2 regions of the Cupriavidus sp. SHE genome follow, and region 1 is predicted to be linked to the other one. Evidence: riboswitches for the same ligand, from Rfam matches in the RefSeq annotation. Region 1 holds a riboswitch; the other holds the start of a gene.

Region 1 (14,811 bases):
CGCTACAGCGAGGACTTCCAGCAAGCCGTGAGCCGCGTCGTCGGCAACTCCGCCGATCCGCTCACGCCGCGCGCGCAGTCGCTACTGTGGGAACTGGAACGTGACGGCGCGCTGCCGCTGGCCGATGCCGGGGAACTGATCGACCTGCTGGCCCGCTGCTTCGAGCGTCAGCACGCCACGCCGCACCTGAACGACTACGAACGCCTGCTGGCCGAGTCGTCGGAGATGGCGTGGATTGCCACCGAAGGGAATGCGTTCAACCACGCCACCGACCGCGTGGAGGACGTCTTCGCGGTATCGGACGAACAGAAGCGCGTGGGCCGCCCCATGAAGGAAAAGGTCGAGGTGTCGCAAAGCGGCCGCGTGAAGCAGACCGCGTTCCGCGCCGATCCGGTTCGCCGCGCGTTCGTTGGCGCCAGCGGTGACGAGGTGGTGCGCGAGGTACCGGGTTCGTTCTACGAATTCATCACGCGCGATCGCTACGTGGACGAGGCACAGGCCATCACGCGCACGGACCTGGGCTTCGACGCCGGCAATGCGCAGGGCATCTTCAAGATGACCGCGGCGGCCTGCTGAAGCACGACGTCCGCAACCACGAGCACGCCATGGCCGCCTACCCCTTCGTTCCCGCGCTACGCGAGCCGCAAGGCTCGCCGATCCGCGAGCTGTTCAAGTATCTCTCCGACCCGGAGATGATCTCGTTCGCCGGCGGCTATCCGTCCGCCGCGTTGTTCGACGTGGAAGGCATCGGCGCGGCATCCGCACAGGCATTGCGCGAACGTCCTGCCGAGTGCCTGCAGTACGGCGCCACGGAGGGCACGCCAGCGCTGCGCAAGGCGCTGGCGGCCCTGATGGCGGAGCGTGGCGCGGCCGTCGTCCTGGACGAACTGCTCATCACCAGCGGCTCCCAACAGGGCTTCGATTTTCTCGTGCGCGCGCTGGTGGAGCCGGGCAGCCTTGTGCTGGTGGAGGAACCCACCTACTCGGCCACGCTGCAGGCACTGCGGCTGGCCGGCGCTGACGTGCGCGGCGTGCCGTCCGACCATGACGGCATGAACGTCGACGCACTGGAGGCGATGCTCGCGAACGCGCCGGCACGTCCGCGCATGATCTACACGGTGCCGACCTTCGCCAATCCAACCGGCGCCACGCTGTCGCCCGCGCGCAGGCTTCAATTGCTGGAACTGGTGGCACGGCACGAGATCGTGCTGGTCGAGGATGATCCTTACGGCGCGTTGAGCTTCGACGGTCCGCCGCCGCCATCGCTGCTCGCGCTGTGCGATCAGGTACCCGGCGCGCGCCCGTGGCTCGTGCATCTCGCGAGCCTGTCGAAGACGCTGGCGCCAGGACTGCGGCTGGGCTGGATGGTGGCCGCGCCGGAGATCGTGCGTCGCGCGGTGATCGCCAAGCAGGTGTCGGACCTGTGCACGCCGCCATGGCTGCAACTGACCGCCGCGCATTACCTTCAGGCCGGAAACCTGCCCGGGCAGATCGCGCGGGAAGTGGCGGTCTATCGCGACAAACGCGATCGGCTGACGACGGCGTTGCGCCAGGCGTTCGGCACGCGCATCCGGTTTGCGGATCCCGCCGGTGGCATGTTCCTGTGGGTATCCGTGGACGGCATCGACGACGCGGCGGCGCTGCTGCCCCATGCCATCGCAGAGAAAGTGCTGTTCGTGCCGGGCGCAGGCTTCTACGCTGAGCGTCGCGCGCGCCCCGCGTTCCGGCTGTCGTTCGTGGGCGCCGATCCGGCGCAGATCGAAGAAGGCGTGGCGCGGCTTGCCCGGGCCGCGGCGCGTGCCGGGGTATCCGTCGTCAATCCGGACTAAGCCAGGCGCTCAGACATCCAGCGTGCCGACGAAGCCGAACTCGACCGGCGTCTTCGCATAGAACAGGCGGATGTCTTCGTGACGCAGGCGCTCCAGCAGCGCCTCCACCTCTTCGACGGTGGCGACCACCGTCACCTCTTCCGGCCGATCGGCTAGTTCAATGAAGTGCCAGGAATGGAAGCGATGGTCGTGCCCGATTCCCTCTGCCGCCACCGTGTGCGTGGCGCCGCGAATCTGCATCTCCCGCATCACCTGCATCAGCCAGTGCGATAGCTGCTTGCCGTGATGTCGCCGACCTTCCTGCGTGTAGAAGGTGAGTTGATAGCCCTGCATGACATCTCCCTGCGGGTCTGGATTGGCCAGAAGCTGGAGCCCCCCACGTGGCAATTTCATCGTATGCCAGGGGGCAGCAATGGTCCAAGACCAGCCGCCGGGCCGAGAGCGCCCGATACCCCCTGGGAAACCCGGTGTTGAGAATGGCTCTCATTCTGAGTTAGGATGCCGCCATCGCCCCTTGCGGGGCTTATTGCCGGAGAAGTTCATGCAGAAGATTGCCGCTTTCCTCGTTGCCGGAGTGTTCTCGACCGCCGCTTTCGCCGGCGCCAACTGCGCCAAGCACCCGAAATCCGAATGGATGCCGGAAGCCGATGCCAAGGCCAAGATCCAGGAACAGGGCTACAACATCAAGAAGTTCAAGGTGGACGGCAATTGCTACGAGATCTACGGCACGACCAAGGATGGCAAGAAGGCCGAGATCTACTTCGACACCAAGACGCTTGAAATCGTCAAATCGGAAATCGGCAGCTAAGCATGTCGGCGCCCGCGGACCGGACGAACGCCCCCGACACGATTCGCGTCTGGGACGTGGTCGTGCGCTTCACGCACTGGAGCGTGGCGGCCATCGTCTGCTTTGACCTCGTCCAGGACTCCGGAGACAAGGTGCACCGAACCCTCGGCTACATCGCCGCCGGGCTGGTGCTGCTCCGGATCTCGTGGGGCTTCATCGGCAGCCAGCCTGCGCGTTTCCGCACGTGGCTGCCACGTCCGTCCGCCGTGCTGGCTTATGGCAAGGCACTGGTCGCCGGCCGCGCGCCGCGGCACGTCAGCCATACGCCGCTGGGCGCCGTCGCCATGCTGACCATGTGGGCGCTGATCCTGGCGCTGGCCGTCACCGGCTGGATCTCGCGTCTCGATGCGTTCTGGGGCGAGGATTTGCCAGTCGACATCCATCGCTGGCTGGCGAACGCGCTGCTGGCGCTGGTGATCCTTCATGTGGCCGCAGCCATCGCCATGAGCATCAAGGGCCGCGAGAACCTCGTCGCTGCCATGATCACGGGCCGCAAGCCACGTGATCCGCGCCGCTAGCGAATTTCTATGGCATAGTTGCCATCGCTTTACCCCGCGTGTATCGGGAGAGTCTGTGCCAGCCGCCCGGCCGACACGGCGCCGAAGGAGCAACCGCCCCGGAAACTCTCAGGCAAAAGGACCGGTACCCGCCATTGAACTCTGAAGAACCCCGGCTTGCACGTCAGCCGGCGGTACCGAAGGAGCAAGCGGCACGCGTATTGTTCGTGTGCCGCGAATCTCTCAGGTCAAGGACAGAGGGGGCGTCCGCAACCGCGCATGGTGCGCGGCGGACTGCCATCCCACGACGTCCTGAAAGACCTTCGACATGAAATCCATCGCAGTGATCGGCGGCGGCATCACCGGCGCCACGACGGCTTACGCCCTGGCCAAACGCGGGTTCTCCGTCACCCTGTTCGAACGGCACCGCTATGCGGCCATGGAAACCTCGTTCGCCAACGGCGGACAACTCTCCGCCTCCAACGCGGAAGTCTGGACGCACTGGTCCACGCTGGCCAAGGGCCTGAAGTGGATGCTGCGCAACGACGCGCCGCTGCTCGTCAACCCGCGCCCGACCTGGCACAAGCTGAGCTGGTTCGCCGAGTTCATCGCATCGATCCCGCATTACCGCCGCAACACGGTGGAGACCACGCGGCTTGCCATTGCCGCGCGCCAGCACCTGTTTGCGTGGGCGGAGGCGGAGGGCATCGACTTCGACCTCAAGCGGCGCGGCATCCTGCATATCTATCGGGACAAGGCGGGCTTCGATCACGCAGGGCAAGTCTCGAAGCTGCTCGCCGAAGGCGGACTCGAACGGCGCGCGGTGACCCCGGACGAGATGCGAAGCATCGAGCCAACGCTGGCAGGCCAGTACTACGGCGGCTACTACACCGAAAGCGACTCTACCGGCGACATCCACAAGTTCACCACCGGTATCGCTGCGGCGGCGCGCAGACTGGGCGTCCAGATGCTGTACAACCAGGACGTGAGCGCCGTATCGACCAGCGGCCGGCGAGTGACGATCGTCTCGGCTGACGATGGCCAGACGACATCGCGCGAATTCGATGCAGTGGTCGTCTGCGCCGGCGTTGCCAGCCGCGATTTCGCGCGCCAACTCGGAGACCGCGTGAACATCTACCCGGTCAAGGGCTATTCGATCACGGTCAACCTCAACGACGCCGAAAGCCAGGCCTCGGCGCCCACGGTCAGCCTGCTCGACGACGAAACCAAGCTTGTCACCAGCCGTCTGGGCGTGGACCGATTCCGCATAGCCGGCACCGCCGAGTTCAACGGCGTCGACCGCGACATCCGCGCTGACCGCATCCGTCCGCTGATCGACTGGGTCCATGCTTGCTTCCCCGGCGTCAGCACCCGCAGCGTGGTGCCCTGGGCGGGGTTGCGGCCGATGATGCCGAACATGATGCCGCGCGTCGGCCGGGGCCATGCAGCAAACGTGTTCTACAACACCGGGCATGGGCATTTGGGCTGGACGCTGTCCGCCGTGACAGCCGAGATGGTGGGGGATGTCGTGCGCCACGCCGCTACGGAGCAGCAAGGGCGCGTGGGCGTTGGCGGATTGGTGGTGGGCAACGGCTGAGGGAAGCCTTTCTTTCCGGGCGGAGAACGAAAAAAGCCCCGCTTGCGCGGGGCTTTTCGAATCTGGTGCCCAGAAGAGGACTCGGTCACCCATGCGCGACCCCGGGTTGCGCTTGCAAGCGCAACCTTTTCTCGTCCTCGCGAAAGGCCCTCAAGGGCCTTTCTTTCCGGGCGGAAAACGAAAAAAGCCCCGCTTGCGCGGGGCTTTTCGAATCTGGTGCCCAGAAGAGGACTCGAACCTCCACAGTGTTGCCACCGCTAGGACCTGAACCTAGTGCGTCTACCAATTCCGCCATCTGGGCGATGCGAGCCGCGAATTCTACAGAAGCCTGTGGAATTTGCAAGCCCCTGTGTGAATTCTCGCGAATTCATTCCGGGTCAGTTGCCGCGCAGTTCCAGGTAGAGCCCGCCATCGACCACGTAGCGGTTCCGGCCCGCCCGCTTGGCGCGGTACATGGCGCTGTCGGCGCGATGCAGCAGCGGCTCGAGGCGCGGCGCGTCGGGCACGGCGCAGACCGCGCCGACGCTGATCGTCACGAACGGCTGCACCGGCGTGCCATGGTGGGGAATGCCAAGCTCGCGTACCGCTGCCACCATCCGGCGTGCGATGGTTCGCGTCTCCTCGGACGTCGAATCCGGCAGCACCACGGCAAACTCCTCGCCACCCAGGCGGGCGCAAAACTGCGTGCCATCGAGCACGCAGGTCAACGCCGTCGCGACCTGCCGCAGGCACTCGTCGCCGCGCGGATGGCCATAGAGATCGTTGAACTGCTTGAACAGGTCGACATCCAGAATCAGCAGGCCGATTTCCGTGCCGCGTTCGTAGGCGCGTGTCACCGCGGCATGCGACTCGCGCTGGAAGTAGCGACGATTCGGAATGCCGGTCAGGGCATCGACATCGAGGTCCGCCTGGGCGCGCGACAGCTCCTGCGCGGTCTGCCCAAGCTGCATGGCCAGCGCCTGCTCGCGCGACTGATAGCGGCTGATATCGCGCATGAACACGAGCTTGCCGATTGGCTTGCCATCCATCCGGCAGACGGGCTCCACCATCAGTTCGTACTGCGCGCCCTGGGGAATCCCGGGATTCGTACCGACGTCTTCGGCCGTGGCCGGCGAAGACAGCAAGTCCTGCCACGTGGCAGGCGCCACCTCGCCTTGCGCCAGTTCCGGCAACATGCGCGCCGCTGCGGGGTTGAACTCGACGATGGTGCCGTCCAGGCCGAGGATCACGCAGCCTTCGCGGATGGTGTCGAAAACACGCAGCCGCGCGTAGTGCCCGACATCGTCCAGATGCGATCGCAGCGCACAGAACCAGACCAGCACCGTCATGACCGAGAACGTGGCCGGTGTGAGATCACCGCCGAGCGGGCCGGTCAGGCGTTCCAGATAGGCGAGATGAAAGACCAGCGGCAGCGCCAGGCCGCACGCCAGGATATTCCGCCCGCGCACCGACAACGCCGCGTTCGGCACCTTGGCCGTGATGAGGAAGTACAGGCTCAGTCCGAGCAGCGCATAGGTCCACGCCGCCATGATCGTGTAGCCGATGCCGTGGTGGAATACGGCGCCGGGTGATACACCGGGGGGCATCAGTTCGATCGAGGTCCAGACCAGATGGTGACGCTCATTGGTGAACACGAGCACGACCGACAGCACCGCCGCCATCACGGGCACCCATAGCTTCGACCAGGGCACCACGAAATGCGGCCGGCTGACATGGATCATCGCCACGAGCCAGCCAATTGGCACGGCCACGATGCCGAGGTACTGAAGCTTCGCCCAGAAGATGCGCCCGGCCATGTCCGATTCGCTGATCTCGAGCAGCCGTCCGCCGCTCCAGACCACCACGCCCCCGGCTAGCAGCAGGAACGCCCTGACCGTAGGGTCGTCACGGCGCGGCCAGGCGGCAATGGCCATGCCCACGCTGCACACCACGGCGATGGTCAGACAAAGGACGAGAGGATACGATGGCATGGAAGGTCGGCCGAACCAGATCGGGGCCCCGACTGGCTGTGCGGGGCGAACCATTATAGGCTTGCGCAGTCCGACACTGGCGCGGCGCCCGGTGGCGCCGCCAATGCACAACACATCCGGAAAACCGAACGTGCCAATCATTCTCCTGGGGCTGGCGTTACTGGCTGCCTTTGTCTACGGCGTCGTGCAGCTCTACCTGAAAGTAGCCGCCGCTTACGGCGCGATCGCCGGCACCGCCGCAGTGGTTGCGCTGCTTGCCGCCCTGACCGCGCTGGCCGTGCGCTGGCTGCAACGCTATCGGGCCATCCACGGCAAGCGCGTCAATGGCGAGCGAGTGCTCATGCTGACCGGTGACTGGGGTAGCCTGAGGCTGGACGCCGAGCGCAAGAACGGTGTCCTGGAGATGAATGGCCGGCGTGTCGTGCTGATCTTCGCCGATATCGGCGAGGCCCGCGCCGTTGCCGCCGATGGCAAGTGGCACATTGCGCTGACGCTGCACCACCACACGCCCGCAGACTGGAAGATCCCCGTCGCGGACGGCAGCACCGCCAACCGCTGGAGCAAGATCTTCACGCTGGCGGCAGCGCAGAAACTCTAGAAATCGCTGTTATCTTCACAAGGAGCCTCCGCATGACTCGATCGAACCGCCAATTGAAGCGACTGACCACCGCCAGTGCTGTCGCGCTCGTCGCCATGGTGGCCGGTTGCGCGTCGCAACCGCCCGCAGAACCGATTCCGAACCCGGGCCCCCAGGGTGGCCGTGGCACGCCGGAGGGTTGCCAGGCCGACAAGCTGGGCGACGAGGCGCTGATCGGCAAGACCGAAGCCGAGGCCGCCGCCCTGCTCAAGGGCTGTGCCTGGCGCTTCGGCAGCCGCGACGGCCAGAGCCTGCCGGCCACGATGGACTACAACCCGCAGCGCCGGTCCATCGACGTGGTGGGCGGCAAGGTCACCGCCGTTCGTCGGGGCTAACTTCGCGGATGCCTTGGCGGCTAACCTCGCCGCCAGGGCAGTACCGCATCGGGTACCGCGGTCGCTACTTCGAGCGGCTGCGGTCCGCGCCGTACGTATCCATAATGATCATCGTGCGGTCCAGCACCCCGTTGTCGTCGAAGTAAGCGCTGAAATGCGCCGGCACGTAGCCGGGCAGGTACATGCGGTACGACCACGCCTCGCGCTTCATCAACGGGTAGTACTGAATTGGCTCGCGCGGCATGCCCCAACGCTCGAGAACGTCCCGCTTGGTCCAGGCGTTGGGCTGCGCCTTGTAGATTTCGGCCTCGGTCAGCATCTGCCGGAACGCGATCAGCTTGCCCGACCCATCGAAATCGGCCGCGTAGACGTCATACCCATAGGGCTGTTTCGAGTAGATCCAGCGCAGCGTGCCGTCGGCAAGCTGATGCGTCTCGGTGGGCTTGCCAAACGTGTCGCTCACGGCCGACTGCGGACTCCCGATCATCTTCTGCCCGGTCTCCACGGGTTGCAGCGACGCACATGCGCTCAACACCAGGGCGGCGATCCCCATCCAGACGGGTAAACGAAGTTGCATGGTTGGCTCCGGTATCGGTGAGACTCTCGTGCCCAGCATACTCCACTTGGACTGCTTGAGCGCGTATCTCGCCTGCTACGTAAACACCGAAGCGCCAGGGTTTATTCCGCAGGACACATAGCCCGTCATGCCCGTGCCGGGCGCATCGGCGCGCGCGCGATCGTCCGATCGTCAATCGGCCAGTGCAGCGCTGCGGCGATCACGCCCAGTGCCATCGCCCCCATCCAGACCAGGTCATAGGACTGCGTCAGCTCGAACACCACCCCACCCAGCCACACGCCCAGGAACGAGCCGAGTTGGTGGCCGAAGAAGACGAAGCCGAACAGCGTGGTGATGTAGCGCACGCCGAATACCTGGGAGACGATGCCGCTGGTCAGCGGCACGGTGCCGAGCCACAGGAAGCCCATCACCGCTGCGAACGCATACAGGCTCATCGGGCTCAGGGGCAGCAGCACGAACAGGGCCATTGCCGACGTACGCGCCAGGTAGACGCCGGCTAGCAGGTACTTCCGCGTATGCCGCCCGCCCAGCCAGCCGAACACATAGGTGCCGAAGATATTGGCCAGTGCGATGATGGCCAGCGCGGCCATGCCGTCAGCGGGCTGCATCCCCTTGTCGCGCAGGTAGGCGGGCAGATGGTTGGCGATAAAGGCCAATTGGAAGCCACATGCCAGGAAGCCGAGGTTGAGCAGCCAGAAGCCCGAGTGGCTGAAAGCCTCGCGGATGGCGGCCAGCATCGGCATCGGTGGCTGGTCCCCGGTAGCAGCGTCGGATGCCGGGGCGCGATCGCGGAACGGCAACGCGAACGGGATCAACACCGCCGCGCATACCGCCAGCACCATCAGCGCATTCGTCCAGCCGGCGAACGACAACAGCGCCTGCGCGGACGGCACCATCAGGAACTGGCCGATGCCACCGATCGCCCCGGCGATGCCCAGCGTGCGGCTGCGGTCCTCTGGCGGCACCATGCGGCTCAGCGCGCCATAGACCACGCCGAAGGTCGTGCCAGACTGCGCCACGCCGATGCAAACCCCGGCGACCAGCATGAATGCCGGCGCGCTCGTGATCACCGCCATCCCGTAGAGGCCCAGCGCGTACAGCACCAGACCGGCCAGCATCACCTTCCAGGAGCCGAACCGGTCGGCCACCATTCCCGTGAATGGTTGCGCGATGCCCCAGGTCAGGTTTTGCACGGCCATGGCAAAGCCGATCGACTCGCGCGTCCAGCCGCGGTCGCCGATGATCGGCAGCAGGAACAGCCCTTGCACATGCCGCGCGCCCAGCGCCAGCCCCATGACCAGCCCGCCGGCCAGCAACAGGAAGACGGTATCGCGCCACCATGGCGCCGGGGCCGCAGGTTGCGATGCGGCACGAGTATGGGAGCGGGGAGCGTCGGTCATGCTGTCGGTCGGATGAAGGCGTTGAATGTCCTCCATTTCATGCGCTCCGGTGCGGCCGTTCAACCGACATTTCGGGCGTTTTGCCATGCGCCGCACGCATGGCAAGAGATGGCGAGCCATGCTGTAATGGGGCCATTCGCCCCTGCCACCGCCATACGCTCCCGTCATGTCCGAACCGCTCGCCCGGTTGTTCTCCCTCGACCTGCTCAAGGGCTTTGTCGCCGTGGGCCGGCGCATGAGCATCACGCAAGCCGCCGAGGACCTCTGCCTGACCCAGTCGGCCGTCAGCCGCCAGGTCCGGGCGCTCGAAGAGCAGCTTCAGGTCCGGCTGTTTATCCGGCGGCACCGGGGTGTCGCGTTCACGCCAGAGGGCGAGCGGCTGTTCCGCAGCGCCGACGGCGCCTTGCTGCAACTGCAAAACGTGGCGGCGGAGCTTCGCAAGCGCGATGGCCGGCAACCCGTGACGGTAACGGCCAGCATTGGCGTGGCGGGCCTCTGGCTGTTGCCGCGGCTGGGCTCGCTGCAGCGCCAGTACCCAGGCCTGGACGTGCGCCTGTCCGCCAACAACCAGATCAGCGATCTGCGTGCCGATGGCATCGATCTGGCGATCCGCTATTGCCCGGCATCGGCGGCGCCGCCCCTTGCCGTCCATCTGTTCGACGAGACCATCGCCCCGGTGGCGAACCCCTCGATGGGCGCCCACCTCGTGACGACGCCCGAGGCGCTGGCGGAACTGCCGTTGATCGAGTTCGATGATCCACGCCCATGGCTGCACTGGCGCAACTGGCTCGGTGCGCAAGGCTACCGCCAGGCCAGCCGCCGCGGCATCCTGCGCTTCAACCAGTACGACCAGGTGATCCATGCAGCGCTAGCCGGGCAAGGCGTGGCGCTTGGCCGCCTCGAACTGATCCAGTCGTGGATCGACGGCGGCCAACTGGTGGTTGCTGCGACGGGTGGTGCGGCCATGCCCAGCCCCAACGCCTTCTGGCTGATTCACGCCAGTGAGCAACCGCGCGAGGACGTCCGGCGCGTGGCGGAATGGATCCGGAGTGAAGCCGCCGGCATAGCCGCCACTGGTGACGCCAGCCCGTCATCCCCCGCACACCCGAGCCCTACTTTGGTGGGGCAAGCAAACCCGCCGTCAAGAAACGGGCGTCTGATCCGATAAGATGGTCGTCGGTCGCCGAATGGCGTCCAGCGTGTTGATGTGGAGCCACCATGGACCCCCTTTCGTTCGAGTTCGTGACTGTCGAGGAAGCCAAGAAGGTACTCGATGGGAATATGCCGCCTGCCGCGCGGACCGACTGGACCGAGATGCGCCAGCCCTCGGATGCCACGGAACAGGCGCTGACATCCGAAGCACTCAGATGGCTCGCCCAGTTGCCGCGTGAAGTCCGGCCGCTAGAACTGTTCCACACCTATCCGCGCATTGCCAATCAGTTGGCCAGGCTAGCCGCCCCGGCCGCTGTATCAGCATTCCTCGCCGACCTGCTGATCGACAAGCGTGGCGACCGGCAGGGCTTTCCGGGCGGTATCGCGCCGGAGCTTTCGAAGCTTCAGGAGCATCTGCTGCAACTGCTCCAGTCCCCCGACGCCACCGCCTGACACACCACGGATCCCCTCGGCTACAGCTCATCCTCCAGCGGCAGGAGTCCCAGAAAGTCGATGCCGATGTGCTGCCACACGCTCATGCCGGGCTCCTTGTCGGTGGTGACTTCCTTGCCCTGCTCCATCGTTGTCCACGTCAGGCCTTCCTGACCCGCTGCATCGGTACGCACCCCAATGCGCCACGCGATCTCGGGCAGCCGCTTGTCCACGTCGGACACGAACCAGGCAGCCAGCGTGGGGCTGTCGAGCACGACCCCCATCTCGGTATTGAGCCGGCTCGATCGCGGGTCCAGGTTCGGGGAGCCCACGAACAGGAACCGCCGGTCGACGACATAGGCCTTGGCATGGAGGGTTGCGCGGCTCGATGCGAAGGTGCGAGCGTGTCTGCCACGATCTTGCGTCAATCCGGTACTGGCAGTGGGCTTGAGTTCGTACAGTTCGATGCCGGCGTGGAGCAGCGCCAGACGGCGTGGCGCGTAGCCCGCATGGACTGCGGAAACATCCGTGGCCGCAAACGAGTTGGTCAGCACCCGCACCTTGACGCCGCGTTTGGCGATGGCGGCCAACCATTTCTCGGTGTCGTCGTCCGGTACAAAGTACGGCGAGATCAGCACCAGTTCGGTCTGCGCCGCCTCCATCAGCGCCCGCAGGCGGGGAATTGCGTGGGTCGACGGATCGTCGGGATCGTTCTCGATCTTGTCAGGCGAGTCGGCAATCACGCGCGCGCTGCCGACGTGGCCCGGCAGATGACCCACTTCGATGCCGCGCGCCAGCCCCGAGTCCAGCAGCTCCTGCACGAAGGGACTGGCACGAGCCACGTCTCCCTTTGCCTCGACTTCCTTGCGAAAGCGTCGCAGTTCCTCAGGGGCCTCCTTGCCCTCGGGCACCAGCGCGGCCACCGGATACGCGCTCTCGCTGTTCCAGTACTGGTCGAACACCTTGCTGGCGGCCTGCACGACGGGACCGGCGACCATCACATCCAGGTCGCTGAAATCGACGTCGGGTCGGGCCGAGAAATACGCGTCTCCGATATTGCGGCCACCGACCACGCCCACGAGGTTGTCCGCCACCATCAGCTTGTTGTGCATGCGCCGGTCCAGGCGGCCGAAATCGACCATCATCTCGGCCCAGCGCGCGGAGCGGTTGGCAAACGGGTTGAACAACCGGGTCTCGATGTTCGGATGGGCGTCGAGCGCCGCCCAGAGCTTGTCCTGATTGGTGGAATGCAGGTCGTCGATCAGCAGACGCACTCGCACGCCACGGTCGGCGGCATCGATCAACTCGCCAAGCAGGGCGCTGCCCGTGGTATCCGCATCAAATAAGTAGTACTGGAGATCGAGCGTCTTGCGCGCCGCGCGCGCCAACGCCATGCGGACCGCCAGCGCATCGGGCCCCGAACCCAGCGGATAGAAGATCGATTGACCCGGATTCCGCGCCAGCCGTGGTGCCAGGGAACTGGCCAGCAACGTATCGCTGGTATCGGTCGACGCGTAGCTCGGCGTGCGGTCAGGATGCGCTGGCAAACTGGCGCACCCTGCCAGCACCAGGATGCAGGCCGACAGACAGGCCAGCAGGAATCGGGGGCCAACGCTCGCACTCCGTTGTTGCAACGCCTGCGCCATGGCGGCCCCCAGGTGGTTGGTTCACTGCTGCGCTACGTTCTTCCGCACCGGCTCGCGATAGTAGCCACGCACGATCTGCTGCGCTACCGGCAGTCTGGCGCTGACCGGGGCCGGAAACCGCACGATCGCGTCGAAGCGGTCCACGTCCACCGGCTCGAACAGCACGCGCGGCTCGAACTGCGACAGGTCGACGAACCGCATGTCGCCATAGCGCCGCAGCGTCCGGCCAGCTTCTTCCATGAAGTCCTCGCAAGCCTGCCGCGCCACCTTGATCAGGCGCGCCTCCACATCCTCGGGGTTCACACCCACTTCCAGCGGAATGCGCACGGTATCGAGCGTGTAGGCACCGGCCTGGGAATGGTTGCGCACCGCCGTGGTCAGCAACATGCTGTTGGGCACCTGCACGGTGAAGCCTGTGTAATGGCGCGCCGGGGCTACCTCCACCAGCGTGGTCGACATCACATCCATATCGATGACCTCGCCGCCGAACGGCCCGATTTCCACCAGGTCCCCCAACTGGAACGGTCGCGTCACCATGCGCATGAACGCGCCCAGGAAGCACATCACCAGTTCCTTGCCGACCAACAGCAGCGCCGCGGCAAACGCGGCCAGCGAGATCGCCACGCTTTTCAGTTCGGATACCCAGATGCCAAGCAGTAGCAGGAAGGTCACCGCCGCGACGAAGTTCCGCGATGCCACGGTCCAGGCGCGATAGCTGCCGCGATTGTCGGCCTGCAGGCGAGCCGAGAAAAAGCGGTTGATCAGCTTGACCACCATCGTGCCCACGAGGACCACGAACAGGCTGGTGACCACGTTGATCACGATGCTGTCGTTGGCGTTGAAATGCATGGTCATTCGTCCCGGGTTCGCGCCGCCCCAAGTCGCCTGTCACGCACAAAGCGGTGGCAGGGCGCGCCTGTCCTGGGGAATTCTAGTCACACGGCACCGCCCTGCACCAGCGTATTCCATCCGGTTTCGTGTGCCGGGCCCGTCCCGCTACCCCGAGGCGCGATGCAGAACATCAAAACTGAATCGTCGAACGGGGGCAGAATCGCCCGCGCCTGCCACCGCAGCGCGGTGCCATTCACAGGGATCGAGATGATGTTGAAGTCCACCCGCCGCTGGTAAACGCGCCGCAGTAAGCGCGCCGGGTCAGGAGGCTGGCGCCGCGGAAGATTGCCAGCCGAGGCCCAGCGACTTCTGCAGCGAGACGAAATCCTTGAGGAGATCCGCATCGCCCGAGATGCGGCTCTGTTGGGCCACCACTCGCGTGCGTTCGACATCGAGCCATTCGAGCATGCTTGCCGTGCCGGCGCGGTAGCGCTGCTGCTGCAGCGTCGAGGCGCGCTCCGCGGATGCTTCCACGCGACGCAACACAACCACGTGCTCACGCTGATGGCCGTAGCGCGACAACGCGACATCGGCATCGCGCAGTGCCTTCAGCACCACGCTCTCGTAGCTGGCCTCCGCTTCGTCGCGCCCGCCCTCGGCGCCCTCGACTCCTGCGGCCACACGGCCGAAATCGAGGATGTTCCATTGCAGGCGCGGCAGCGTCATCCACGTGCCATTTTCCTTGCGCGCGAGGTGACTGGGGTCCGTCGCCGCGAAGCCCAGCGAGCCGAGCAGCGACAGCTTCGGAAACCAGTCCGCCTTGCGCACGCCGATCTGCGCCGTGCTCGATGCCAGACGCCGTTCGGCGGCACGGATATCGGGACGTGATTTCAGCAGCGCGGCCGGATCGCCAACGGCGACGGTTTCCGGCACGCCGGGCAACGGCTTCGGCGCCGATAGCTCCGCGTCGAGCGTCCCCGGCGAGCCACCGGTCAGCATCGCAAGCTGGTCCAGCGATTCGGCGATGCTGGCTTGCACCGGCGACATCTGCGCGCGCGTGT
Region 2 (14,811 bases), on a different contig from region 1:
AGCGGGCCTCGCGTCGTGAGGTGCCGTCCGCATCGTAGGCGTGGAATTTCATCCCGTTGGGGTGCTCGGCCATTGCCTCGCGGCGATAGAACGCGATGTGGTCGCGCTCTACGAATGGCACCGTATGCGTGCCGAGCAGCGAGAGCTGGCGGCTCGCGCGCAGCGCGGCGAGCTTGGCGTCGATGGTGTTCGGGTCGACCGTGTCCGGCGCTTCCCCCATCAGGCCCAGGATCACGCCCTTGTCGGTGCCGTGTCCCTTGCCCGTCGCACCCAGCGAGCCATACAACTCCACGCGCACACTGGCCACCTGCGGCAGCAGCCCGTCACGCTCCAGCCCGTGGGCAAACATCAGGGCGGCGCGCATCGGGCCGACGGTATGCGAACTGGACGGGCCAATGCCCACCTTGAACAGATCGAAGACGCTGACTGCCACGGCTGACTCCGGTAATGCGCCGCCAATAGGGGGCGCCGGCACAGGTTCCGGCCGGCGACGCCGGGGTGTCCCCGACGCCGCCGCGTGCTAAGGCGGAGGCAGGTGCCTCAGCCTTCAGCGTACTCGCTCAATGGCACGCACGAGCAGAACAGATTGCGGTCGCCGTACACGTTGTCCGCGCGGCCAACCGGCGGCCAGTACTTCTGCGTGCGCAGCGATGCCACCGGGTAGGCGGCTTCCTCGCGCGTGTACTTGTGGTTCCACTTGTCGCTGACCACCACGGCGGCCGTGTGCGGCGCGTGCTTGAGCGGGTTGTCTTCGCGATCGAAGCTGCCGTCCTCGACACGCGCGATCTCGCCACGGATGGCGATCATCGCGTCGATGAAGCGGTCGAGCTCGTGCAGTGCCTCGCTCTCGGTCGGCTCGATCATCAGCGTGCCCGGCACCGGGAAGCTCATGGTCGGCGCGTGGAAGCCGTAGTCCATCAGGCGCTTGGCCACGTCCTCGTTGCTGATGCCGGTGGCCTTCTGCAGCGGGCGCAGATCCAGGATGCACTCGTGCGCCACCAGGCCGTGCTGGCCCGTGTAGAGCACCGGGAAGTGCGGCGACAGACGCCGGGCCACGTAGTTGGCCGTCAGGATCGCGTTCTCGGTGGCGGCGGTCAGGCCGGCCGAGCCCATCATCGCGATATACATCCACGAAATCGGCAGGATGCTGGCCGAGCCGAACGGCGCGGCCGAGACACCGCCGATGCCGTTCTCGTCACGACGATAGCCGACGCTGTCCTGGTTCGGCAGGAAGTCCGCCAGATGCGCGCCCACTGCCACCGGGCCGACGCCCGGGCCGCCACCGCCGTGCGGAATGCAGAACGTCTTGTGCAGGTTCAGGTGGGACACGTCGCCACCGAACTGGCCCGGCGCGGCCACGCCGACCATCGCGTTCATGTTCGCGCCGTCAACGTAGACTTGCCCGCCGTGCTTGTGCACGATGTCGCAGATCTGCTGCACGCCCTGCTCGAACACGCCGTGCGTGGACGGGTAGGTGATCATGATCGCGGCCAGGTTCTTGCTGTGCTGCTCGGCCTTCCTGGCCAGATCTTCCAGATCGACGTTGCCGTTCTCGTCGCAGGCCACCACCACCACCTTCATGCCGGCCATCTGCGCCGACGCCGGGTTGGTGCCGTGCGCGGACGACGGGATCAGGCAGATATCGCGATGGCTTTCGCCACGGCTCGCGTGATAGGCATGGATGATCAGCAGGCCCGCGTACTCGCCCTGCGAGCCGGCGTTCGGCTGCAGGCTCACCGCGGCGTAGCCGGTGGCGGCGCACAGCATCGCCTCAAGCTGGTCGATCATTTCGCGATAGCCGACGGTCTGGTCGAGCGGCGCGAACGGGTGGATGTTGCTGAACTCGGGCCACGTCACCGGGATCATCTCGCTGGTGGCGTTGAGCTTCATGGTGCAGGAGCCCAGCGGGATCATCGTGCGGTCGAGCGCGAGGTCCTTGTCGGCCAGCGCGCGCAGGTAGCGCAACATCTCGTGTTCGGCGTGGTGCGTGTTGAACACCGGGTGCGTGAGGTACGCGCTCTGGCGCGCCAGCGTCGCCGGGAAGCCGTCCTGCACCGAGGCCTCGATCGTGTCGAAGTCGGGCACGGCCTTGCCGTGCGCGAAGATTTCCCACAGCGCGATCACGTCGTCGCGCGATGCGGTTTCATCGAACGAGATGCCGATGCGCGTGGCGTCGACGTGGCGCAGATTGATGCCACGTGCCGTGGCCGATGCATGGAACGCCTCGGTGTTGAAGCCGGTCTCCAGCGTCAGCGTGTCGAAGAACGTAGCGTTCAGCCGCGTGTGACCCAGCGTCTTCAGGCCGGCGGCCAGCGTGGCAGTCAGGCGATGCACGCGCTGGGCGATGCGCTTGAGGCCCTGCGGACCATGGTAGACCGCGTACATCGACGCCATCACGGCCAGCAAGACCTGCGCCGTGCAGATGTTCGACGTGGCCTTCTCGCGGCGGATGTGCTGTTCGCGCGTCTGCAGCGCCAGACGATAGGCCTTGTTGCCTTGCGCATCGATCGTCACACCGACCAGACGGCCCGGCATCGAGCGCTTGAATTCATCTTTCACGGCCATGTAGCCCGCGTGCGGGCCACCGAAGCCGAGCGGCACGCCAAAGCGCTGCGAGTTGCCCACGGTCACGTCGGCGCCCCATTCGCCCGGCGCGGCGATCAGCGTCAGCGCCAGCAGATCGGCAGCGGCCACGACGCGACCACCGGAGGCGTGCACGGCTTCGGCAATCGCGCGGTAGTCGGCCACATCGCCATTCACGCCCGGGTACTGCAGGAGCACGCCAAAGGCATGGGCCTGCGCGGCGTCAGCGGCGGGGCCGACCTTGACCTCGATGCCGAGCGGCAGGGCGCGCGTGCGAACCACTTCCAGCGTTTGCGGCAGGACGTCTTCAGCCACGTAGAACGTGTTAGATGCGTGCTTGTTCACGCGCTGCAGCAGCGTCATCGCCTCGGCGGCAGCGGTGCCTTCGTCGAGCATCGACGCGTTGGCGATATCCAGGCCGGTCAGGTCAGTGATCATCTGCTGGAAGTTCAGCATCGCTTCCAGACGACCTTGCGAGATTTCGGGCTGGTACGGCGTGTACGCGGTGTACCACGCCGGGTTCTCGAAGATGTTGCGCAGGATGACGCCCGGCGTGAGCGTGTTGTAATAGCCTTGGCCAATGAAGCTCTTGAGCACGCGGTTCTTGCCCGCCAGCGCGCGCAGGCGGCCGAGCGCGGCCTCCTCGGTCAGCGGTGCGGTGAATTCGCCCAGCGACATGCCGTCACGGCGACGGATCGCGGCGGGCACCACGGCGTCGATCAGCGCGGCGCGGCTCTCGAAACCGAGCACCTTGAGCATGTGTTGCTGTTCGGCGGAATCGGGGCCGATATGACGGGCGGCGAAGGCGTCGCGCGCCTCCAGTTCGGCCAGCGTGGGCCGGGCACCTTGGGCGGCAGCGTTCATGGGGAGCGGGGCGTTCATGGCAAGGAATCTCGTGGGGGCGCGGCGGCAGGTGGTCAGCCTGGCCGCCGCGTTTGCGGCATCGAATCAGTCGGGGTGTCGGGGCTCAGGCGCCGACGCTGGCCTTGTAAGCGTCGGCACTCATCAGGCCGTTCACGTCGTCGCTGTTGGCCGGCTTCAGCTTGAACAGCCAGGCGTCGAACGCATTGGCGTTGACCGATTCCGGCGAGGCCGAGGCGGCTTCGTTCACGGCGATCACTTCGCCAGCCACCGGGGCGTAGATGTCGGAGGCGGCCTTTACCGATTCCACCACGGCAAGCGCGTCGCCGGCGCCGACCGACTTGCCCACTTCGGGCAGTTCCAGGAAGACGATGTCGCCGAGCGCGTCCTGCGCGTGATCGGTGATGCCGATCGTCAGCGTGCCGTCGGATTCGACGCGCACCCATTCGTGCGACTCGGTGTACTTCAGGTCAGCGGGGAAATTCATTGAGGTTCTCCGGAATGCAGTGTGTTTCTTGTTTCAGGCATCCCCCTGGCTGGCCCGCCGGGGGGATGTAAGGGCGACCGTTGGTGTGAAGCCGGGCGATGCCTCAGCTCACGAGTGCCTTGCCATTGCGCACAAACGGCAGTTTAACCACAGTCGCGGTCAGTCTGCGGTCGCGAATCTCCACCTGCACCTCGGTGCCGGGGGCAATGTCGCGGGGAAGGCGGGCAAAGGCGATCGACTGCGACAGCGACGGGCTGAATGTGCCGCTGGTGATTTCGCCGTCGCCGGCCGGTGTGATGACCTTCTGGTGCGCGCGCAGCACGCCACCCTTGTCTCGCAGGATCAGGCCGGCGAAGGTCTTTTGCTGGCCGCTGGCCAGCAGTGCCGACTTGCCGATGAAGTCGCGTTCGCTTTGCAGGTCGACGGTCCACGACAGTCCCGCATCGAGCGGCGAGGTGTGGATATCCATGTCCTGGCCGTACAGGTTCATGCCGGCTTCCAGCCGCAGCGTGTCACGCGCGCCGAGTCCGGCGGGACGCACGCCCGAGGCGGACAGCTTTTCCCAGATGCCCGCGACGTTCTCCGCCGGCACAACGAGTTCGAAGCCGTCTTCGCCGGTGTAGCCGGTACGGGCCACCATCAGTTCACCCATCTCGGCGTCGTGCACCACCACCGCGTTGAACGGCTTGAGCGTGTCGGCGGGCTGGGTCGACGGGAATGCGTCGTACACCTTCTGGCGCGCGTTCGGACCCTGCACTGCAACAATCGCCAGCTTGCTCACGCCGGCCGGGGCCAGGTCGCCACGGCGCGGGGTGATCGTCACGCCGCTGCCGGTGGCCGTGTTGCGGGACTGGATCCATTCGATGTCGCCGACGGCCGTGCTGGCGTTGACCACCAGGCGGAACCGGTCCTCGGCAAAGAAGTAGACGATCAGGTCGTCGATGACGCCGCCTTTCTCGTCGAGCATGCACGAATAGAGCGCCTTGCCCGGCGTTTGCAGCTTGTCGATGTTGTTGGCCAGCAGGCCGCGCAGGAAGGCGCGCGTGTGGGTGCCGCTCAGGTCCACCACGCACATGTGGGAGACGTCGAACATGCCGGCGTCAGCGCGTACCGCGTTGTGTTCCTCGATCTGGGAGCCGTAGTTGACCGGCATGTCCCAACCGCCGAAGTCGACCATGCGGGCGCCGAGGGCGCGGTGGATGGCGTTGAGGGGCGTGGCCTGGAGCGTCATGGATATCCTTGGGGGCGCTCGGTTCGAAAACCGTGGTTCGAAAACGAAAAAAGGGTCATCCGCCGCAGCGTCCGGTCGCGCCAATGCGCTACCAGTCCGCTGCCGCGAATGACCCCTCTGTCCTCGATACCTGAGAGATTACGAAGCGTGGTGCTTCGTGCGCCCCTTCGGTGGACATGCTCACCATTGCCTTGCAATAGCGGATGTCGCTCTCCAGAGTGCGGCATGCATTGTGTGCATGTTGCATGCCGATCCAGCCAGTCCATGGTGCCTGAGAGTTTTCGGGTGATACCCCTTCGGCGGCGCAATCGCTGCGCGCTCTCCCGGCCGGATGCGCGTGAATGTACGGGACCGGTCTGCCTTTGTCAAACCTCGTGCGGCAGGCCCGGCCCCGTGCGTGGTCGCCCGTTGCGGGCGGCCCTCGCCAACCTGTCAGTGGCCGTCATCGCGCCCGGTAACAGGCCTTTGATGAGCGGCCCTGGGACAACCCTTAGTGACCCTTGGTCGTGACGTTACCGATCACGCCACCCACGGCGGCGCCGCCGAGCGTGCCCAGCGCGCTGCCTTCGGTCAGTACGGCGCCACCCACGGCACCGACGCCCGCGCCGATCGCCGTGTTGCGCTGCTTCGGCGTCATGTCGGCACAGCCGCCAAAGGCAGCAAGCGTGACACCAATCAGTGTGAGCTTCGAAATCGTGCGGAACGTAGTCATATGGCCTCCAGTGCTTTGTTGTCGACATGCGGTACTGCCACGCGCGCCAGCCATGCGGCACGCTGTGATAAGTGAGAGGCCGATGCCGTGCCCGGGTGCCCGCGGCTTACGATTGTTACGGGCTCGAAACGCTTGCCGTAGGACGGTCTCCGACACACGTGCAGGGTGCGACCAGACACGAGGCGCGTGACACGAGGCGCGTGTTAACATCGCCAGCTTTGGCGCACCGGCTCCGGTGTGCTTCATCCGCGCCTTTTCGGCCGATCCTGGCCAATCCTCATCAAAGATCACATGTCCCACGGGCTCAATTCCGCGCAATCCGAAGCCGTTCGCTATCTCGACGGGCCATGCCTCGTCCTGGCGGGTGCCGGATCGGGCAAGACGCGCGTGATCACGCAGAAGATCGCGCACCTGATCGAGGACAAGGGGTTCGAGCCGCGCCACATCGCCGCCGTCACGTTCACCAACAAGGCGGCCAAGGAGATGCAGGAGCGCATCGGCAAGCTGATGGAGGGCAAGACCACGCGCGAGGGCAAGCGGATTCCGCTCAAGCAACTCACGGTCTGCACGTTCCATTCGCTCGGCGTGCAGATCCTGCGCATGGAAGCCGAGCACCTTGGCCTGAAGCCGCAGTTCTCGATCATGGATTCCGATGACTGCTTCGGTCTGGTGCAGGAGCAGCTTGGCACCACGGACAAGAAGCTGATCCGCAGCGTGCAGGGCACGATCTCGCTGTGGAAAAACGGCATGATCGATCCGGAGACGGCACTCGCGCAGGCGAGCGATGCCGACGAGCACCAGGCCGCGATGGTGTATCGCAATTACGTGGCCACGCTGCACGCGTACCAGGCGGTGGACTTCGACGACCTGATCCGCCTGCCCGCCGAACTGTTCGCGCGCGACGAAACCGTGCAACTGAAGTGGCAGAACCGCCTGCGCTACTTCCTCGTCGACGAATACCAGGACACCAACGCGTGCCAGTACCAGTTGCTCAAGCTGCTGGCCGGTGGCTCGCATCTGCGCGCGCCGGCGTTCACCGCAGTGGGTGATGACGATCAGGCGATCTATGGCTGGCGTGGCGCCACGCTCGACAACCTGCGCCTGCTGCAGACCGATTTTCCGAGTCTGAAGGTGGTCAAGCTCGAACAGAACTACCGTTCGACCGTGCGGATTCTGGAAGCCGCCAACGCGGTGATCGCCAACAACCCGAAGCTGTTCGACAAGAAGCTGTGGTCGGAACACGGCATGGGCGATCCGATCGCGATCCACCCGATGAACGACGAGGAGCACGAGGCAGAGTCGGTGGTGTTCCGGCTGTCCGCGCACAAGTTCGAGCGGCGCGCGCAGTTCCGTGACTACGCAATCCTCTATCGCGGCAATCACCAGGCCCGGCTGTTCGAACAGATCCTGCGCCGCGAGCGCATTCCGTATGTGCTCTCCGGCGGTCAGAGCTTCTTCGACAAGGCCGAGATCAAGGACATCTGCGCGTACCTGCGCCTGATCGCCAACCCCGACGACGATCCCGCATTCATCCGCGCGATCACCACGCCGCGTCGTGGCGTGGGCAACACCACGCTTGAAGTGCTCGGCACGTTCGCGGGCCAGGCCAAGGCATCGCTGTTCGAGGCGGCCATGATGGGTGGCATCGAGGCAAAGCTGCAGCCGCGCCAGCTTGAGCCGCTGCGCACGTTCTGCGAGTCGATGGTGCGGCTGGCCGATCGTGCGAAGACGGACCCGGCCACGGTGGTGCTTGACGATCTCATGGAAGGCATCCACTACGAGGCCTACCTCTACGACACCTTCGACGAGCGGCAGGCGCAATCGCGCTGGACCAACACGCTCGAATTCCTCGACTGGCTCAAACGCAAGGGCACGCGTCCCGAGCCGGAAGGCGAGGGCGAAGCCACCGGATTCGACACCGCCGATGGTTTCGGTGATGAAGGCAAGAACCTGCTCGAGCTTACGCAGACCGTGGCGCTGATGAGCATGCTGGAAGGCCGCGAGGAAGATCCCGATGCGGTGCGACTGTCGACGCTGCACGCGTCGAAGGGGCTGGAGTATCCGCACGTGTTCCTGGTCGGCGTGGAGGAGGGCATCCTGCCTCACTCGCGCGAGGACGAGGAAATGGGCGACGAGAAGATCGAGGAGGAGCGCCGCCTGATGTATGTGGGCATCACGCGCGCGCAGCGCAGTCTGCAGATCAGCTGGTGCCGGAAGCGCAAGCGCGCCCGCGATACGTATTCGTGCGAGCCGTCGCGTTTCATCGCCGAGATGAAGCTCGAGGACAGTCCCGCCCCGAAGGACGAGACCCCGGCGATGAGCCCGAAGGATCGTCTGGCCGGGCTCAAGGCGCTGCTCGGCAAGCCTGCTGCGGGATGATTGATACAAGCCGGACAAGCTTCGCGATGACCGGCTCTCTACGATTGGAATGCGCGCTTTCGTCTCGGCGTCTGTCGCGACACACCGCGCCTACCCTTCGGTTTGCGGTGTGTGCTGGGCGCATGCGAGCCCGGCTTCTTCCCTGTTGAGCGCTCCCGGATGCGGCAGCACCGGGGGCGTTTTTTTCCGCCTCTCGCCGCTTGTGGCGTTTTGAGCACGTATCAAGTTTGATACAAAACCGGCATCGCTTGTAATGGGCAAGCTGGTACATTGGGTGCTCCATCCGGCCGCGGTTCCGCGGCCGTTCCCATCCGCAAGCTCGCCATGGACCTGTCCCCCGCTCTGCCAATCCGCCTGCTGATCGTCGACGACGACCCACAAATCCGGGCCATGCTGGCCGAATACCTCGCCACATTCGGCATGGAGGCCGAAGGTGCCGAAGGCGGCACTGCCATGCGTGCGGCGATGTCGAAGCAGGAATACGACCTCGTCATCCTGGATCTCTCGCTGCCTGGCGAGAACGGCCTGACGTTGTGCCGCGAAATCCGGGAGTCCAGCAACCTGCCTGTGATCATGCTGACCGCCCGCGCGGAACTGGCCGATCGCGTGGTGGGACTCGAGGTGGGCGCGGACGACTACGTGACCAAGCCGTTCGAGATGCGTGAGTTGGTGGCGCGCATCCATACCGTGCTGCGTCGCAGCCGTGCCGACGTGCGACGTCCGGCGCCGGCCGCGCCCGGGCATGAAGTCCGGTTCGCGGCATGGCGACTGAACACCACGCTGCGCCAACTGGTGGATGCCGAGGACACGGTGGTGCCGCTTTCCAACGCGGAATTCCGGTTGCTGCTGACGTTCATCGAGCATCCCAATCGGGTGCTCGATCGCGAGATGCTGATCAACACCGCGCGTGGACGCGATCTGGACGTGTTCGATCGCAGCATCGACCTGCTGGTGTCCCGTCTGCGCCAGAAGCTGCGTGACGATCCGCGCGACTCGGCACTGATCCGCACCGTGCGTGGCGAAGGGTACGTCTTCACGGGCACCGTGGAGCACTGACGGCATGGCCGCGCAGATGCCGCCGTCGGCGGACGATCCACCGATGGTGCGGCCCGAATTGCGTTCCAGCGCATTGGAGACACCCCGAAGGCGCTTCGATTCGATGTTCGTGCGGCTGTTCTTCGTGATGGCCGCGATCATGCTTGCCGTTCACGTGCTGGGCGTGACCGTGATCGAGGGGTTCTTCCCGCGCCCGGGTTCGGAGCGCTACATGGAACGGATGCGCCGCGCCGCCTCGGAAGCCGAGGCTGCCGGCCACCCATTGCCTGCACCACTGCCGGGCGCGTTCGCATCGCTCAGCCATCCGCACGGGCCGCCACCACCGCCCAATGATGACGATGACGACGGCGACAACGACGGGCCCCCGCTGCATCCCGACGCATTCCGCATGCAGAAAGGCGGCGTACTCATGCCGCCCGGACCACCTGGGCCATCTGGGCCACCGTCCGGTTTCCATATTCGAGGTCTCTGGCCGCCGCACCTGGGCATGTTGTTCCAGCTCGTGGCCATCCTGATTGCGTCGTGGGTTGGCGCGCGTCTGCTGGCGCGGCCCGTGCAGCAACTGGCCAGTGGCGCGAACCGGCTGGCGCAGGACGTCCACGCGCCACCGCTGGAGGAGGAGACGGGGCCAGCCGAAGCGCGCGACGCTACCCGGGCACTGAACCTGATGCAGCAGCGCATTCGCACTCAACTGGCGCAGCAATCACGCTTCCTGGCGGCGGTGTCGCACGATCTGCGCACGCCGCTGACGCGCATGAGCCTGCGCATCGAGCGCATCGAGGACAACAACGTGCGCTACCGTCTGCGCCAGGATCTGGCCGAGATGAACGGACTGATCGACGCTACGCTGTACTACCTGCGCGAGCGAGACGATGCCGCCGGCCCGCGCCAGCGCGTGGACGTGCTGGCACTGCTGCAGGCCATCGTCGACGATGCCCAGGAAATGGGCCAGGACGTGCGGCTTTCCGGCACTGCTGTGCCGCTGCTGGCGTACCCGGCCGAACTGCGCCGCGCGGTGGTCAATCTGGTGGAGAACGCGCACCGGTACGGCGGCGCCGCTCATATCGTGCTGACCGACAGCGCCGAGCGGGTGATCATCGACGTGTCCGATAACGGCCCGGGGATTCCGCCTGCGGAACTCCAGCGCGTGCTGGAGCCGTTCTATCGCGTGGAGTCGTCGCGCAGCCGTGCCACAGGTGGCGTGGGAATGGGATTGGCGATCGCCGCCGACATCGTGGCGCGGCACGGCGGGGAACTGACGCTAAGCAACCGTACCGAGGGCGGACTGCGGGTACGCATTGTGCTGCCGCGCGCCTGACGGGGCGTCGGGGCATCGATTGCCTAGGCGCGTTGGGGCACACCGCTCTTGTTGATCGGCGCCAGTTGCACGTACTGCGAACCGCGTAGTCCGCGCGTGAAGTCGAGCGTGAAATCGCCAACGTCGACGCGCGTCTGCAGCGCGCGACGTAGCTCTACCGGTCCGGGCGCCTTGGTTCCGCTGGCCGCGCGCACCAGCCACGCGGCGCCAATGTAGCCGGCCAGCGTGGCGGGCGAGGGCGGCTCGTCGAGGTACTGCTTCATGCGCGCGACATGCTCTTTCACCACACGCAGCGTCGACTCCTGCGGCCCCGGCGCGATCTGCGTCACCACCATCCCGCCCGCATAGCCGGTGCCGAGGATTTCACGCGCCGACAACGGGCTGACAGCCGACAACCCCACCAGGAATCCGTACCAGTTCTGCGCAGCCAGCGCGCGACCCAGGCTGCCGTAGGCGAGCGTGTCGCCGCCGACGATCACCGCACCCGGACGGCCCGCCGCAATGCGGCGCGCGCTCTCGTCGAAGTTGCCCGTGAGCGGCACCGTCTGTACCGACATGGCTTTCTCCAGCCGCGACAGCCAGGGCGTGCCTGCAGCGAGCGTGCCCGCCGCGAAATCGGGAGAGACCGCCAGTGTTACCGCGGTCAGTCCGAAGCCGCGTAGCTGACGTACTGCTGCGTCGAGTTCGGATTGATAGTCGGCGCGCGTGAACCAGACGTTCTCGGCATTCAGCGAGAGCCCCGACAGCGGTGCCACGATCTGCACGCCACGGCGCGACAGTTCGGTGGAAGCCGCGAGCGCGGGCAGCAATGCATCGCCGGGCCCGAACAGCACTTCGGCATGTTCGCTGTCGGCCAGTGCCACTGCCTGGGCCGTGGCGCCACGCGGATTCGTATCGGCATCGCGTGCGACGTGGACGATACGCAGGCTGCCGTTGGACGCGTTGTACGCGTCGAACAGCACCTTCGCGCCGGCCAGGTAGTCGCGCGAAAGATCGGCCTGCGGGCCGGTGCGATCGACCAGTTGGCCGACGACAAGCTGGCGGCGCGCGCCCGATGGCGCAGGCTGCGCGAATGCGGTTTGCGGCGCGATTCCAGCCAGTGATGACAACGCGCCGAGCGAACCCAGTGCGCCCAGTGCGCCGAGTGAGCGCCGACGCCCTGCAGACGCGGGCACGCATGACGATATCGACTGCGGTGGGGCTTGGCGCATGGCAGTGGTTCGGAAGCGGTGTGAGCGAAAAAAGGACGCCGCGCAGCACAGGGCTGCGAGACCGGGCCGAGACTATCGGCGCTTCATGACGCTCCCGTGACCTGCACGCGACTTGGCTCCCCACGTCGGCGGGGCTGGCGGGCGCACGCATGACGTGGCCTTGATGCTTATCAAGATGGCGCTCCCGGGCGAGGCATAGGATCGGACGTACTTCCGCCTAGAAAGCACCACAATCATGTCCGCCCCCATGTCCGACACCCCCGATACCGCTATTCCTTCCGGCCTCGCATCCCCGTCTACCGCCTTCGACCGCACCGCACTCGCCGACTTCCGCGAACTTGCCGGCCGCATCGATGGCAACGGCCCGCGCTACACGTCGTATCCCACCGCCGACCGCTTTCACGGTGAAGTCGGAGACGCCGCCTACCGGCGCGCCCTGGATGCCTGCCGCGCGAATGCACCGGCACCGCTTTCGCTGTACGTCCACATCCCGTTCTGCGAGAACATCTGCTACTACTGCGGCTGCAACAAGATCATCACCAAGGATCACACCCGCAGCGCGCGTTACGTCGACTATCTGGCACGCGAAATGGCCATGGCCGCCGAGCAGCTTGGCGAGCGCCGCGCGGTCATGCAGTCGCATTGGGGTGGCGGCACGCCGACCTTCCTCGATCCCGTTGAAATGCGCCACGTGATGTCGGCGTTGCATAAGCATTTCGAGCTGCTGCCTGAGGGAGAGCACGCGATCGAGATCGACCCGCGCCGCGTGGGCGACGATCGCATGGAACTGCTCGGCGAACTTGGCTTCAACCGAATCAGCCTCGGCGTGCAGGACTTCGATCCCGAAGTGCAGCAGGCCATCCACCGGGTGCAGTCGTACGAGGAAACCAACGGCGTGGTGCGGGCCGCGCGACGCCTCGGGTTTCGTTCGATCAGCATGGACCTGATCTACGGACTGCCGCACCAGACCACGCAACGCTTCTCGGCAACCATCGACCGCGTGCTGGAAATGCGCCCGGACCGCCTGTCGGTCTACAGTTACGCGCATCTCCCGCATGTGTTCAAACCGCAACGCCGCATCGATCCCGCCGCATTGCCACCTGCCGCGGAAAAACTCGACATCCTCGTATCGACGATCGAGCGCCTGACCGCTGCTGGCTATGTCTATATCGGCATGGACCATTTCGCGTTGCCGAATGACGATCTGGCCATCGCCCAGCGCGAAGGTCGGCTGCAACGCAATTTCCAGGGCTATGCCACCCACGCGGGCTACGACCAGCTTGGCTTCGGCGTCTCGGCGATCGGCGCTGTGGCGGGCCACTACGCGCAGAACGCGCGCACCACGGACGAGTACTACGCCGCGCTCGACAAAGGCCAACTGCCGATCGTGCGCGGGTTCGAGACCTCGGAAGACGACCGCCTGCGCAAGTTCATCATCGGCGAACTGATGTGCAACGGCACGCTCGATATTCCTGCCGTGGAAGCCGCGTACAGCATCAATTTCGCGCAGAAATTCGCCGCCGAACTGGTCGACCTCGACAAGCTGTCCCTGGACCATCTGCTTCGGCGCACGCGGAACCGGATCGAGATCACGCCGCTGGGTCGACTGCTGGTGCGTCGCATCGCGATGGTGTTCGACCACTATCTGCGTGAAGACGCGTTGCGTCCCAAGCCGGCAGCGCCGGCGGCCAACGACGCGAAGGTCATCCCGCTGGTGCGCTACTCACGCGTCGTTTAAAGAAATTTTGATGCTCAGCAAATGAGCCAATAAAAAAAGCCCGCGAGATATTCGCGGGCTTTTTTTGTGGAGCCGGGGTGACTTCCGGGGTTGCCCCCGGCGTCACTGTCATTCGCTCTTACTTGCCGGCCTCTGCCATGTAGTTCGAAGCGGCGATCACGTCGGCGTCCGGACCGGCATAGCCACCCTTCGGCGGCATCACGCCCTTGCCCTTCAGCGCGTAATTGTGGACTGCGTCCATGCCTTCCTTCAGGCGCGGTGCCCAAGCGGCCTTGTCGCCGAACTTCGGCGCGCCGGCCACACCAGAGGCGTGGCAAGCCGCGCAGACTTGTTCATAGACCTTCTTGCCCGTTTCAGCCGAAGCGGCGGCCGGTGCAGCAGCGGCAGCAGCAGGGGCTGGAGCCGCGGCGGCGGCAGGCGCTGCAGCAGCAGGGGCGGCGGCGGGTGCGTCGGCTGCCGGGGCGGCGGCCTGGGCCGGTGCGCCAGCGGCTGGGGCTGCCGGCTCAGGGAACTTGGCGCCACCGGCGTCGGCCATGTACACCACGGCACGGGCCAGTTCGTAGTCGCTCAGGTCGTCCGGGGTGGTGCCGGCACGAGCAGGCATCGCGTTCTTGCCGTTGAGCACCGACTTCATCAGGCCGTCGAAGCCCTGGCCGATGCGGGCCGCCCAGTCACCCGCCACGCCGTACTTCGGCGCGCCAGCGGCACCGCTGGCATGGCAGGCTGCGCAGACGGCCTTGTAGACCTCTTCGCCGGTCTTCAGGACGCGCGGTGCGTTGGGGTCCTTGATTTCGAGCGAGGCTACGGGCTTGATCCGGTCGTTGATTGCCTCGGCAGACTGTGTTGAGCCGGCGCCTTCGCGGGTGCCGTGTCCGACAAAGTTGACCAGCAGGATGATGACGAGGATCGGGATCAGGAACGCTGCGATCACGACGACGATCAGCTGCTTGGGGGTCTTGATTGGCGACTCGTGGTGGTCGTTTTCTTGGTGGACGTCACTCATACAGAACTCTCGATTTTGCGGGAAACCTATTGCACAGCACGTTGGGGGCGGCTTGCTTTGTCTGGCCCTCGGAGACGCTATCCGGACGACTCTGGCGTCGCAGCGCGGCTTCAACTGCCCACGTCCACGCGCCTGGCCGTTTCGGCCTGGCCTCGTCTGGATAGCGTCCCTGTTTTCGGGGATGAATCTGTCGTTTTTGCGTCCGGGTTGTCTCAGGTCCCGGGTACGTCTC

Evidence for each region. Region 1 has a riboswitch for glycine ahead of RN01_RS30900 (D-amino acid dehydrogenase). Riboswitches for the same ligand answer to the same signal wherever they lie in the genome.
Region 2: another riboswitch for glycine. It lies ahead of gcvT (glycine cleavage system aminomethyltransferase GcvT); the one in region 1 lies ahead of RN01_RS30900 (D-amino acid dehydrogenase).

The regions. Positions count from the first base shown of each region.
Region 1 covers NZ_JWMB01000087.1:12,677-27,487, forward strand. The annotation lists gene RN01_RS30875 (DUF1338 domain-containing protein) at 1-576, shown strand, start outside; gene RN01_RS30880 (PLP-dependent aminotransferase family protein) at 606-1,829, shown strand; gene RN01_RS30885 (DUF190 domain-containing protein) at 1,839-2,162, opposite strand; gene RN01_RS30890 (PepSY domain-containing protein) at 2,371-2,637, shown strand; gene RN01_RS30895 (cytochrome b/b6 domain-containing protein) at 2,640-3,194, shown strand; glycine riboswitch at 3,229-3,328, shown strand; gene RN01_RS30900 (D-amino acid dehydrogenase) at 3,502-4,770, shown strand; tRNA gene RN01_RS30905 (tRNA-Leu) at 4,985-5,071, opposite strand; gene RN01_RS30910 (diguanylate cyclase domain-containing protein) at 5,148-6,740, opposite strand; gene RN01_RS30915 (hypothetical protein) at 6,871-7,338, shown strand; gene RN01_RS30920 (hypothetical protein) at 7,371-7,712, shown strand; gene RN01_RS30925 (hypothetical protein) at 7,777-8,289, opposite strand; gene RN01_RS30930 (MFS transporter) at 8,415-9,725, opposite strand; gene RN01_RS30935 (LysR substrate-binding domain-containing protein) at 9,856-10,857, shown strand; gene RN01_RS30940 (hypothetical protein) at 10,908-11,294, shown strand; gene RN01_RS30945 (phospholipase D family protein) at 11,315-12,919, opposite strand; gene RN01_RS30950 (mechanosensitive ion channel family protein) at 12,941-13,768, opposite strand; gene RN01_RS30960 (efflux transporter outer membrane subunit) at 14,072-14,811, opposite strand, start outside.
Region 2 covers NZ_JWMB01000008.1:106,613-121,423, forward strand. The annotation lists gene RN01_RS03895 (L-serine ammonia-lyase) at 1-433, opposite strand, end outside; gene gcvP (aminomethyl-transferring glycine dehydrogenase) at 541-3,465, opposite strand; gene gcvH (glycine cleavage system protein GcvH) at 3,551-3,931, opposite strand; gene gcvT (glycine cleavage system aminomethyltransferase GcvT) at 4,035-5,162, opposite strand; glycine riboswitch at 5,270-5,389, opposite strand; glycine riboswitch at 5,411-5,498, opposite strand; gene RN01_RS03915 (glycine zipper 2TM domain-containing protein) at 5,653-5,874, opposite strand; gene RN01_RS03920 (UvrD-helicase domain-containing protein) at 6,166-8,253, shown strand; gene RN01_RS03925 (response regulator) at 8,578-9,309, shown strand; gene RN01_RS03930 (ATP-binding protein) at 9,314-10,627, shown strand; gene RN01_RS03935 (ABC transporter substrate-binding protein) at 10,651-11,838, opposite strand; gene hemN (oxygen-independent coproporphyrinogen III oxidase) at 12,074-13,576, shown strand; gene RN01_RS03945 (cytochrome c5 family protein) at 13,695-14,579, opposite strand.